Streptomyces venezuelae: one gene and its partner. The protein of the gene in region 1 interacts with the protein of each later gene in a pairwise test. Links are inferred from orthologs where the notes say so. Each region holds a gene or a part of one and is shown on either strand. Other genes may lie near its edges.

Region 1 (3,209 bases):
TGGTCCTTGTGGCGCCAGTAGACGGAGTGCCATCCGGTCCGGGTCGCGTACCCGGGGCGGCCGCTCCTGATGTTGACCACCGGGAAGGTGATCTTCTTGTCCTTCCGCACCCACATCAGCTGGCGGTCGAGATCGACGCAGGCGACGGCGTCCTTCTTCACGGGGCAGCGCCGCCCGGGGTCGAGGTTCTTCCGCGCGGCGAGCAGCTCGGCCCGGGCCCAGGTGACGGGCCCGGCGTACCCGTTGGCGGGCTTGATCTTCTCCCGCACCTGGAACGCCTTGATGGCCGTGCAGTCGGCCGCCGACTGCACGCCGTCCACCTTCAGCTTCAGCAGCCGCTCGACCAGCCGCTGATGGGTCCCGGTGGTGGCGGTACAGGCGGCCCCGACGACGCTGCGCGGCAGATACTCGACCAGCTCGTCGACGTCCTCCTCCGGCTCGGGCACGGGGACATCGTCCTCGGACTGCAGCGGAGGCAGCACCTGATCGGGAGTATCCATCGGATACTCGGCCCGCCCGCCCCCGACGACCCCGGGCACGAGCGGGTCGTCGAGGGCGGGAGCGTCGGCCTGGGCCGACGGGGGCGGGACGGGCTCGGGCGAATCGGCGAGGGCCACGGTCGGCCCGAGGGCGAGGACGGCGGCGAGACCGAGCAGCAACGGCCCGGTACGACTTCTTCGGCAACTGATCACCCCACCCACCCAATCCGCGCCGCGCGCTCCCAGCGCGCCGGATCCCACGGGCGGGGCAACGGGTTCGCCCGAGTGGGCCAGACCTCGCGCCCCGGTGCCCCCTGATCGCCCCCAGCCCCCGGCTCCCCGGCTCCCCGGCTCCCCGGCTCCCCGGCAGGGTTTCGGGAAGGGACGGGGTGAGGGAAAGGAACCGCCCCGGCTACGACGCCGGCGCCACCACGTCCCGCCAAGCCCCCCGCAGGGACACCGCCACCTCGCCCGCCGTCACCGGGCCCGCCCCCACCGCAGCGCCCCGCCCCGCCGCCGCCCGCCGCGCCGCAAGGCCGTGCAGGTACGCGGCGGCCGAGGCCGCGTCCACCACCGGGAGCCCCGCCGCGAGGAGGGAGCCCGCCAGACCCGAGAGGACGTCCCCGCTCCCTGCCGTCGCGAGCCACGGCGTACCGGTCGGGTTGACCCGTACGGGCCCGCCCTCCGGCCCGCACACCAGCGTCGTCGACCCCTTGAGCAGCACCGTCGCCCCGAAGCGCCCCGCCAGCTCCCGTACCGCCGCGAGCCGCCCCGCCTCCACCTCCTCCCGCGCGACGCCCAGCAGCGCCGCCGCCTCCCCCGCGTGCGGGGTGAGCAGGGTCGAGGCGGGACGGCGGGCCCGTACGACCGCCGGGTCGAGGCCTCGCAGGCCGTCGGCGTCGACGAGGACCGGCACGTCGGAGGCGAGGACCTCGGCGACCGCGACGACGGGCCCGGGCCCCTCGCCGAGCCCGGGCCCGACGACCCAGGCCTGGACCCGCCCGGCCTTCTCGGGCCGCCCGGAGTGCACGAGGGTCTCCGGGTGCCGCGCGAGCACCGCGTCCCCGGCGGGCCCGACGTACCGCACGGCCCCCGCCCCGCCCCGCAGCGCCCCGGACACCGCGAGGACCGCCGCGCCCGGGTAGCGGGCGGAGCCGGCGACGACGCCGAGGACCCCGCGCCGGTACTTGTCGCTCTCGGCCCCCGGCACGGGCAGCAGCCGCGCGACGTCCTCGTGCTGGAGGGCCTCCAGCTCCGGCACCCCGGGGAGGTAGGGGTCGATACCGATGCCGACGAACCGCAGCGCCCCCGCGTACTCCCGCGCCGGGTCGACGAGCAGCGCCGGCTTGTACGTCCCGAAGGTCACCGTCACGTCGGCCCGCAGCGCCTCCCCGGTCACCTCGCCCGTGTCGGCGTCGACGCCGCTCGGCAGGTCGACGGCGACGACGACGGCGTTCGAGCCGCGCGCGGCCCGGGCGACCGGGACGGCGTCCGGCCGGAGCCCGCCCTGACCGCCGATGCCGGTGATGCCGTCGAGGACGAGGTCGGCGGCGGCGAGTGCCTCGAAGGGGTCGTCGGGGGTCCGCCCGCCCGCCGCCCGGAAGGCCGCGAGACCGCCCTCGTGAGCCCGGCCCCCGAGCAGTACGGCCGCGACCCCGGCCCCCCGCCGGGCGAGCCGGGCCCCGGCGTACAGCGCGTCGCCTCCGTTGTCGCCGCTGCCGACGAGCAGCACGACCCTCGCCCCGTACACCCGCGGCAGCAACCCCGCGCAGGCGGCGGCGAGTCCGGCGGCGGCGCGCTGCATGAGGGCGCCTTCCGGGAGGCGGGCCTTGAGTGCGGCCTCGGCGGCCCGGACGGTCTCCACACGATGAGCGGTACGCATGGTCAGCAGTCTGCCGCAGTCCTCAAGCCGCCGCCCGGGGGCGAGGGTTGACGCTCCCTCATCATCCAACTTAGGTTCGCCTTACCTAACTAGCCATCGCCTGGAAAGGCAGCTCCGCCATGCGCGCCCTCGCCCGTACCGCCCTCACCCTCGCCTCCGCCGCCGCCCTCACCGTCGGCCTCGCCTCCGCCGCCACTGCCGCCACCGCGAGCCGCACCGTCACGGACGGCACCCGCACCCACGCCCTCTCCCTCACCGCCCCGAACACCGCCCCCGCCACGGGCGCCAACGTCACCGTCACCGGCTCCGGCTACAACCCCGACCAGGGCGTCTACGTGAGCCTCTGCGCGATACCGGCGGGGGTGAACACCGCCGACCCGACCACCTGGAACAGCAAGCCCACCCCCTGCCTCGGCGGCCAGGACGAGGCCGGCACGACCGGCGCCTCCCACTGGGTGAACAGCGACTGGTACTGGATGTCCCCGTCCAACTCCTCCCCCTTCACGGAGTCCGGCGGCCTCGGCTCCTTCTCCGTCCAGATCCACGTCAAGGCGAAGATCTCCGACACCGTCACCTGCGGCCAGTCGGGCGTGACCTGCGCGATCGTCACCCGCGCGGACCACTTCGACAGCTCCGACCGGAAGTACGACGTGTACGTGCCGGTGACCTTCCAGTGAGAACACCCCTCCTGACGGCCGTCGCCGTGCTCGCCGTCACGAGCACGGCGGCGACGCCGCCACCGTCACCGCCACCGCCCCTCCACGAGAACCTCCGCACCCTCACCCCGCCCTCCGGCAGCGCCCTCGACGCCGAGGTCGACCCGGCCGCCGACCGCCTCTACGTGAGCA
Region 2 (3,140 bases), 490 kb from region 1 along the record:
GACGGGGGCGCCGGCGATGATCAGCGGGGACCAGGCGGCGAGGTAGATGATGTCGGCGGAGTCGTAGACCGGGACGGTCTTCCAGCTGACGGTCAGGAGGAGCGCGGCGGAGAGCAGGGCGCCGACGACGGCCGCCACCCGCTGCCAGAGGCCGAGGACGGTCAGGACGCCGACGACGACCTGGAGGAACGCGACGGTGAGTCCGGCGCCCACGGGGTGCTGGAGGGCGAAGTCGCGGAGCGGTTCGGCGAGGGGCCACGGGTGCAGCGAGTTGAGCCACTTCACCATGGAGCCCCGCTCGCCGCCGTCGAAGTAGACGGGGTCGCAGAGCTTGCCCATGCCCGCGTAGATGGAGATGAAGCCGAGGAAGACGCGGAGCGGGAGGAGGACGACACCGAGGTTCATCCGGCGGCCGGGGTAGTACGCGTGCCGGACCGGGTCGTGGGTCTGGCGGCGGCCGTCGCGGCCCTCGTGACCGGCCCTGGCGTCCCTGCCGTCCGCCGTGTCGTCCCCGTACGGCCCGGGGGTCTCGGGCCGGAGCTCGTACACGTCGTCGTAGGCGCCCTCGGCGCGGCGCATCGGCGGCAGGAGCGGGCCGGCTGCCTCGGCGGGCACCACCGGGGTGGGCATGGTGTCGTCGATGCGCGGGATGGCCTGCGTGACGCCCGTGTCGAGCCCGGCGTGTCCGGCGGTCGCCGGGTCGAGCGTGGAGACGGAGGACTCGCGGACGGCCTGGAGGAGTCCGGTCGCGCCCGGCGCGGACTTCCCCGTCCACACGACGGGACGGCGGCGCGGCGCGCCCCCTCCCGCGGCTCCGGCGGCGGCTGCGGCTCCCGCGAAGGCGGCGACGCGCGGGTTCCCGGCGAACGTCGGCGCCTTGGCCGGCGCGAGCCGCACACGGAAGCTGGCGTGGTTCACGATCACCTGGGCGGGATCGGAGTCCACTTTGACCATGCTCAGCGCGGGCTGATCGTCGAACCCCGGCCGGGGCGTTCTGGTGTCCACACTCATCTAACCGAGTGATCTGGGTTTAGGACACTGCCTTGACAGCTCGCAAATGTCCGAGACCCGTCAAGATCAACGCCGCGGCCGGGGCCGGGTCGTACGAAGGGGTGCGACGTCGGGCGTCGCGCCCGGTGTTACGCCATACGGCGGCGAGCCGCCTCGTACAGCACGACACCCGCGGCGACACCGGCGTTGAGCGACTCGGCGCCGCCCGGCATCGGGATGCGGACGAGGAAGTCGCAGGTCTCGCCGACGAGGCGGGACAGGCCCTTGCCCTCGGAGCCGACGACGATGACGACCGGGCCGGACAGCGCCTCCAGCTCGTGGACCTCGTGGTCGCCGTCGGCGGCGAGGCCGACGACCGTCAGGCCGGCCTTCTGGTACTGCTCCAGGCAGCGGGTCAGGTTGGTCGCGCGGGCGACCGGGGTGCGGGCGGCGGTACCGGCCGAGGTCTTCCACGCACCGGCCGTCATGCCGGCGGCACGGCGCTCGGGGACGACCACACCGTGGCCGCCGAAGGCCGCGACGGAGCGGACGACGGCGCCGAGGTTCCGCGGGTCGGTGATGCCGTCGAGGGCGACGATCAGCGGGTCCTCGTGGGCGTCGTAGGCCGCCGCGGCGAGGTCCTCGGGGTGCGCGTACTCGTACGGCGGGACCTGGAGGACGAGACCCTGGTGGTTCAGGTTGTTCGTCATGCGGTCGAGCTCGGGGCGCGGCGCCTCCATGATGTGGATGTTGCCGCGGCCGGTGGCGAGGTTCAGGGCCTCGCGCACGCGCTCGTCGTTGTCGATGAACTGCTGCACGTACAGGGTCGTGGCGGGCACGCCGTCACGCAGCGCCTCGAAGACCGGGTTGCGGCCGACGACCATCTCGGACGTCCCCTTGCCGCCGCGGCGCGCGACGGGCTTGCGCTTGGCCGCCTGCCGGGCCATCGCGTTGGAGACGCGGAACGCCTTGTGGCCCTTGCGGTCCTCGGCCTTGGGGGTCGGGCCCTTGCCTTCGAGGCCCTTGCGCCGCTGGCCACCGCTGCCGACCGTCGCACCCTTCTTGTTGGACGTGCGACGGTTCCTGCGCTGGCTGTTCCCGGCCATGACTACCTGTTTCCTCTATTGCCTGCGTACACAAGTCTTTAACTGAAGTGTGCCGCCCGGAGCCCCGAGCGGCACGTCTTCTAACGGTTGCCCAGCGTCCAGCGGGGGCCGTCGGGGCTGTCCTCGATCGCGAGACCGGAGTGGCTCAGCTGGTCGCGGATCGCGTCCGCGGTCGCCCAGTCCTTCCGCTCGCGGGCCGACTCGCGCTGCTGGAGCACGAGCCGTACGAGGGTGTCGACGACGCCGTGGAGCTCCTCGCCGCCACCGGACTCCTCGGCCCACTGCGGGTCGAGCGGGTCCAGGCCGAGGACGCCGAGCATGGCGCGGACCTCGGCGAGGCGGGCGATGGCCTCGTCCTTGTCGTCCGCGGCGAGGGCGCTGTTGCCCTGGCGGACGGTGGTGTGGATGATCGCGAGCGCGTGCGGCACGCCCAGGTCGTCGTCCATGGCCTCGGCGAAGGCCGGCGGCACCTCGGCGGCGGGGGCGACGGTCGTCCCGGCCTTCTCGGTGGCGCGCTGGACGAAGCCCTCGATACGGGCGAACGCCGACTCGGCCTCGCGCAGGGACTCCTCGCTGTACTCGATCATCGAGCGGTAGTGCGGGGTGCCCAGGTAGTAGCGGAGGACGATGGGACGCCAGTTCTTGACCATCTCCGACACCAGCACGCTGTTGCCGAGCGACTTCGACATCTTCTCGCCGGCCATGGTGACCCAGGCGTTGTGCACCCAGTACTTCGCGAAGTCGTCGCCGTAGGCCTTGGCCTGGGCGATCTCGTTCTCGTGGTGCGGGAAGATCAGGTCGAGGCCGCCGCCGTGGATGTCGAAGGCGGAGCCCAGGTACTTGTGGGCCATGGCCGAGCACTCCAGGTGCCAGCCGGGGCGGCCGCGGCCCCACGGCGTCTCCCAGTCGGGCTCGCCCGGCTTGGTCGCCTTCCACATCGCGAAGTCTCGCGGGTCGCGCTTGCCGGTGATGCCGTCCTCGGCGGGCTGCCGCAGGTCGTCGATGTCCTGGTTGGACAGCTCCAGGTAGCCCGGGAAGGAGCGC

What was found.
Region 2: the proteins of DEJ46_RS15475 (region 1) and rlmB interact in binary tests that used the Escherichia coli proteins (3 or more experiments, as listed by UniProt). The link is inferred for Streptomyces venezuelae from one-to-one orthologs.

What each region holds. Positions count from the first base shown.
Region 1 is NZ_CP029194.1:3,491,272-3,494,480, forward strand. What follows is about bases 127-3,027. They hold DEJ46_RS15475 (NAD(P)H-hydrate dehydratase), read right to left. Parts: upstream 2,362-3,027; coding sequence 892-2,361; downstream 127-891. Other genes in these bases: DEJ46_RS15470 (L,D-transpeptidase), read right to left, coding at 127-656; DEJ46_RS15480 (hypothetical protein), read left to right, coding at 2,481-3,027. Outside these bases: more of DEJ46_RS15470, read right to left, coding at 1-126; more of DEJ46_RS15480, read left to right, coding at 3,028-3,038; DEJ46_RS39140 (hypothetical protein), read left to right, coding at 3,035-3,209. UniProt on the Escherichia coli protein: Bifunctional enzyme that catalyzes the epimerization of the S- and R-forms of NAD(P)HX and the dehydration of the S-form of NAD(P)HX at the expense of ADP, which is converted to AMP.
Region 2 is NZ_CP029194.1:3,981,524-3,984,663, forward strand. The notes cover bases 119-2,950. They hold rlmB (23S rRNA (guanosine(2251)-2'-O)-methyltransferase RlmB), read right to left. Parts: upstream 2,097-2,950; coding sequence 1,140-2,096; downstream 119-1,139. Other genes in these bases: DEJ46_RS18060 (DoxX family membrane protein), read right to left, coding at 119-1,011; cysS (cysteine--tRNA ligase), read right to left, coding at 2,177-2,950. Outside these bases: more of DEJ46_RS18060, read right to left, coding at 1-118; more of cysS, read right to left, coding at 2,951-3,140. UniProt on the Escherichia coli protein: Specifically methylates the ribose of guanosine 2251 in 23S rRNA.